2 regions of the Leeia speluncae genome follow, and region 1 is predicted to be linked to the other one. Evidence: predicted binding sites of a transcription regulator. Region 1 holds the regulator's gene; the other holds the start of a gene.
The links. The regulator sigma-54, encoded in region 1, starts transcription at its own class of promoters, with help from an activator protein. The targets are predictions, from matches to a motif close to CTGGCACGCTTCATGCTT.
Positions count from the first base shown of each region.

Region 2: the regulator sigma-54 is predicted to act here: its motif matches at 1,438-1,455, upstream of LIN78_RS02360 (HupE/UreJ family protein).

Region 1 is NZ_JAJBZT010000004.1:238,014-241,160, reverse strand. It holds gene hpf (ribosome hibernation-promoting factor, HPF/YfiA family) at 118-453, opposite strand; gene LIN78_RS09035 (RNA polymerase factor sigma-54) at 501-1,925, opposite strand; gene lptB (LPS export ABC transporter ATP-binding protein) at 1,929-2,660, opposite strand; gene lptA (lipopolysaccharide transport periplasmic protein LptA) at 2,667-3,147, opposite strand, start outside.
Region 2 is NZ_JAJBZT010000001.1:480,364-483,510, reverse strand. It holds gene typA (translational GTPase TypA) at 1-593, opposite strand, end outside; gene LIN78_RS02360 (HupE/UreJ family protein) at 752-1,330, opposite strand; gene LIN78_RS02355 (PAS domain-containing sensor histidine kinase) at 1,559-2,878, opposite strand; gene LIN78_RS02350 (nickel-dependent hydrogenase large subunit) at 2,905-3,147, opposite strand, start outside.

The sequences.
Region 1 (3,147 bases):
CGGAAACAGATTATACATAGAAAAACAGCGAGACATCAGAGTCTCGCTGTTTTTACGCAATAGATGATTCATTCTCATGCGAAAACAAATTAACCATCGCATTTTACCGTTGAAACTTTATTCTTCGGCCAGTTGTTCATTCAAATGACGGTGACCACCTTCATGACGCTTTTCTGAACGTTTTTCCTTATGTTTAAGAACCAAACGGTCTAACTTATCAATCAATGCATCAATAGCAGCATACAAATCAGCATGAGTTGATTCTGCAAAAATGTCATTTCCACGCACATGCAAAGTTGCTTCTACTTTCTGCACCAGTTTCTCTACAGTCATGATGACATTGATATCAATAACATTGTCAAAATGACGAGTGACCTTGGCGAGCTTTGTTGTCATGTATTCACGGATAGCTGGGGTAATTTCCAGATGATGGCCGCTCATGGTCAGATTCATGGTGTTTCTCCTGTATTAACACGAATACCGCTATTTTGGTTATTTCGTTACAACGCTTTGCGTAAGTTTACTGGAGGGATTTGCATTGCTTCGCGATACTTAGCTACGGTTCTTCGCGCAACAATAACCCCTTGATTGGCAAGCATGTCAGATAACTGACTATCACTTAGTGGTTTGTTTGAATCCTCCGCTTGAATCAACTGCTTAATCAGTGCCCGTATTGCTGTTGCAGAACAAGCACCACCAGTGTCTGTATCTAATCGACTACCAAAAAAGTACTTTAGTTCAAAAATTCCTCTAGGGGTCATCATATATTTTTGATTAGTAACCCGAGAAACCGTCGATTCATGCAAATCTAATTCATCAGCTATCTCTCTTAATACTAGCGGAGACATGCCAACTTCGCCATATTCAAAAAATTTTGCTTGTCGAGCAACAATTGCCCGAGTAACACGCAATATGGTTGTAAACCGTTGTTGGATATTCTTAATCATCCAGCGGGCTTCTTGCAACTGTTCTTGAAGCCCTTTTCCATCTCCACCGCGCTGTCGCCCTAATATATTGGCATACATTTGATTAACACGGATTTTTGGTACAGCGTCACTATTAAGATGCGCTACCCACTGACCTTTTTCTTTGACGACGATCACATCTGGGACGATATAGGCTGCTTTTTCTTCTGAAAATGCCCGTCCTGGTCTAGGATCTAATCCAGAAATGAGTGATTGCGCCTCTCTGAGTTGATCATCGTTTGTGGTTAGCCTCTTTTTTAATTTAGTGTAATCCCTTGCGCCTAACAAGTCCAAATGTTGTGTAACAATTGTTCGGGCTAGTTTTACCATTGGTGAATCCGGCATACGTAGCAATTGCAAATCGAGACATTCGCTCAGATTTCTCGCACCGACACCTGCGGGATCAAAATGTTGAACATGATGAAGGGCAATTCGCCACTCCTCCTCTTCAACCGCCTCCTCCCAGTCTTCTGGACACATGGCAGCAAGCTCTTCCCACTCAGAAGCGAAGAAACCATCATCATCTAAGGATTCAATCACTAAAAAGGCGAGGAGTTTATCTCTATCCGATAGATGCATCTCACCTAATTGCGCAATGAGGTGTTCACGTAAGGAAGGATGTATCTCTACCTGATCGCCCGCCGGAATCTCTTCGTCATCATCACTGCTGCCAGAGGATTGCTGCCAGCTAAGCTCATCTAGCGCCTCTCCAGCAGCCTGCCACTCTTCTGTATTTGTTGAGTCAGTCGCACTACTCTCGCCAGCCTCAGCGTAGCTAGATTCATCTCCATTGCCAGACTCAAATCCATCAACCCTTTCAAGTAGTGGATTTAACTCCATAAACTGCTCTAACTCTTGTTGCAGATCTTGTGTAGATAACTGCAACAATCGAATAGATTGCTGCAGCTGAGGGGTCAGCGTGAGTTGCTGAGAGAGTTTGAGCTGTAAGCCTGGTTTCATGTGTTATAACCGGAACTGTTCGCCAAGATACACACGTCTTACCGCTTCATTATCCACAATATCGGATGGAGCACCGGTGGCTAATACCTTACCATCTGCAATGATGTAGGCACGATCGCAAATACCAAGTGTTTCGCGCACATTGTGGTCCGTAATCAATACGCCAATTCCTTTTTCTTTTAAGAAATTGATAATTCGTTGAATATCAATCACAGCAATCGGGTCGACACCAGCAAATGGCTCGTCTAATAAGATAAACTTTGGCTCGCTCGCTAAGGCGCGCGCAATCTCCACTCGTCTTCTCTCACCACCAGACAAGCTAATTGCGGGCTGATCACGTAGGTGATCTACATGCAGTTCTTCCAATAATTCTGTCAGTCTTTTTTGACGCGCTTCACGATCTTTAATATGCAATTCAAGCACTGCAAGCACATTTTCAGCCACAGTCATTCGACGAAAAATAGAAGCTTCCTGGGGTAAATAACCAAGCCCAGCTCTTGCGCGCTTATGGATTGGCCAACGCCCAATACTTTTCCCATCTAAATAGACATCGCCACCATTTGCGGGGACCAAACCTACAATCATGTAGAAACTAGTGGTTTTACCCGCGCCATTCGGCCCGAGTAGCCCCACCACTTCACCACTCGCCACTTCTAGCGACACATCCTGAACAACCGTTCTGGAGCGATATCTTTTTTGTAATTGTTCAGCACGCAAATGACTCATTTCGCTCATTCCAACTTAAGGTGTCGTACTAGGTTTTGCTGCATCGTTAGTGGTTGCAGTTTTCGGCTGGATAACGGCATGCACACGCCCGCCAGATTTACCGCCGGTTGCAGGGCTTCCTTGCACAGAGTATTGCTGACTGACCGCATCATAAAAAATAACCGCACCGCGAAGTTCATCGCCACCACGTTTTACACGCGCATCGCCGGTCAGTTTTAATTGATTTTTGCCACTGTCGTAATCAATTCTAGACGCTTGCGCCTCAATATATTCATCTACTTGATCTTGCTTTTGGCGAAAGGTCACTGGCTTACCATAGGCTTGCGCCAACATTTTGCCCGCCTTATCGCTTTGTACATCTATGCGATCCGCGCGAAGTCGTAGTGTTCCCTGAGTGATAATGACATTCCCTTCATAGCGACTAGTGCTATTGGCCATGTCCGACATGCCTTGATCTGCTTCAATATTGATTGGCTTATCTCTATCTGCTTGCTCA
Region 2 (3,147 bases), on a different contig from region 1:
GGAGGGGTTGGAACGTGTTGCAATACAGTTTCGAACAATGGACGCATATCAGAAGATTCTGCGTTTAGATCTAGCTTAGCAAAACCATTTAGGCCTGAAGCGTAAATGATTGGGAAATCTAGCTGTTCATCTGTTGCACCTAGCTTGTCGAATAGATCGAAAGTTTGGTCTACAACCCAGTCAGGACGCGCGCCTGGACGGTCAACCTTGTTGATCACCACGATTGGACGCAAGCCTTGAGCCAATGCTTTTTTGGTCACAAAACGTGTTTGTGGCATCGGGCCTTCTACGGCATCAACAAGTAGCAATACGCCATCCACCATACCCAATACGCGCTCAACTTCACCACCGAAGTCTGCGTGTCCTGGGGTATCCACGATGTTGATGTGTGTACCTTCGTATTCGATAGCGGTGTTCTTGGCAAGAATCGTGATACCACGTTCTTTTTCCAAGTCGTTACTATCCATTACACGTTCGTCAACCTGTTGGTTGTCGCGGAAAGTACCGCTTTGGCGGAGTAGTTGGTCAACCAGGGTAGTCTTACCGTGGTCAACGTGGGCGATAATGGCAATATTGCGTAATGCGCGTGACATTGGGGTATCCGATGAACAATCAAAACGTTGAATTATAACATGCCTTTGTGTCGAATAAACGCATGCTAACTAAATGCTTGCTTACTCTGTCGCTGAAAAAGCAAAACCCCACATAAAGTGTGGGGTTTTGCTTGAAAATGGAAGGTCTAGCGCGTGAATTAAATGGTTTGGCTAAGCATCACCACGCCCGCAGTCGCCATTAATACACCACCAACTGCCACCGCACGGCGGTTTTGGCTAAAGCGATATCCAACTAAGTAACCACTTGCATGTAACGCAGCCGTCACTAGCGCAAATCCGAGCCCGTATAACCAGAATCCATGACTTTCTGAATATTCTGATCCGTGAGCATGCCCATGAAACACGGCAAACACAGTCGTCATCAGCATGCCAATCCATGCGGGTAATCTTATCGCAAATGCCACTAACAAACCGATGAGCACAACAGAGGAAGCAATGCCGGTTTCTACGCGTGGCAATGTCACCCCAAGGTAACCTGCAATGCCAGACAGCATCATGACCAGTACAAACGTAACGGGGATAGCTAAACTAGCGGACTTTTCTTGCTGAGCAGCCCAAACACCAACGCCAAACATGACTAGCAAATGATCTAGCCCTGTTAGTGGATGAAGTGCACCAGTTAGAAAAGAAACCGTTTCTGCATGCCCAGGGTGTGCAGAGGCGACTGTCGCCATCGCGCCCATTGCCACTGCTGGCAGGTATTTCCAAAGTTTCATCTTGTGTCTCCAAGTATTCTGATGATTGCCAGCAAGCGGCAAATTGAGGTGAGTCCTGCTAATGAGTGCCACACAGGTAGGATTCAGCCAATTTATTCATGCTATGCAATCAAGAACCATGCCAGAATTATTTTTATATATTTATCAAGCACATAGAAAATCGCCACTCACCTTTTCGATAAGCAAGTTAACGGTTAACAAACCTTGGTGTACAGTAAGTTTCCAGATTTAATGTAACGGGAGTTGCACTTTAAATTGCGCACCACCAGTTTCCCGATTTTCTACCATCAGATGCCCAAGATGGTTTTCGACGATGCCGTAAGAAATAGAGAGCCCCAACCCTGTGCCTTTACCAATTGGCTTGGTGGTAAAGAAGGGATCAAAAATGGCGGATAAATTTTCGGTTGGGATACCGGTGCCATTATCTGCCACACAGACTGTTACATACTGGGGATCACTAGTGAGTGAAATGGTTATTTCTGGATGCGCTGCTTTTTCGACCGCATCAACGGCATTTTGAATAAGGTTGACGAACACTTGCTGCAATTGGTTGACCGAGCCAGAGACCATCACCGTATGGTCTAGGCCTTCTGTTTTCACCGAAATATTGCTTGGTGTGGCTCGCGTCACCCAGTAAAGCGATCTTCTAATTGCTTCCGCTAAATCTAAGGGTTGTTGAAGGTTTTCTTCCACCGCAGAAAAACGTTTTAAAGCATCGACAATTTGCGTACTTCTCTCTGCACCTTCTCGTAAACCATCCACCAAAGAAGGAAGATCCTTCATTAAACGATCGATTTTTAGTTGTTCTCGCAACGTTTGCAGTGCCGGAGACAATGTTTCTTGGTGTAATGCTTGGCAGTAAGTTTCTAACTTCGTCGCGTATTTGCTCATCGCAAACGTATTACCCAAAATAAAGCTAATTGGATTATTGAGCTCATGTGCAACACCAGCAACTAAGCGACCAATTGATGCCATTTTTTCTGCTTGAATTAACTGCGCTTGGGCGGCTTGCAAGGCTTTGTGTGCTGCTTGTAACTCGGAATAAGCGCGCTTTAATTCTCCAATTGGTCGGCCAACGGCAACGAAGCCACTATAGCGCCCTGCCCCATCGGATAAGGGGCTAATATTCCAAGTAACGGGGATAGATTCTCCCGTGTTGGTACGCAGGGGTAACTCGAGATCTAGCGTATCTGTTTTGCCAGTTTCAATCAGGTGTTGCATGGTTTGAATGGCAAGATCGGTATTTAACAAAGACAAAATATGCTTACCTGTGAGCAGATTACTTTTTTGTCCAGTTAGCGATTGCATTGCATGGTTGACTTGCGTGACATGGCCTTGGGCATCACATACAACTAGTACATCGGTCATCGCCGCTAGTACACGCTCGGTAAAATGGTGTGCGTCGGCTAATTCTTGGTGCTTTTCTTCTAGGTTTTCTTGTGATGCGACCAATTCACTATAGACTTGATCCATCCGTTGGATAACTTCAATCCAAGCGGCTTCGGCTAACTCTTGGCCGGCACTAGCAACTTGTGGCGCGATTCCCATACCCAACTAATCCTCTTCGTGATTGTTTAATGGGTGGTACAAACTTGGCATGGGTCAAAGCTTCTAACCACATGCTGAATCATTAAGGCTTGCGCATCTTCTGCGGGCAAACCTTCTAAGGCTTTTTCCAATGGGCCGGGCACACCAACGTGATCTCTTGGCGAGAAATTCCAAGTCGTTGGCGCAATGATTTGGTAATCCGTAATTTGCCGACCATCTAACGTGACCCAGTGACCTAACAGCCCTCTGGCAGCTTCTGTAAAACCAAT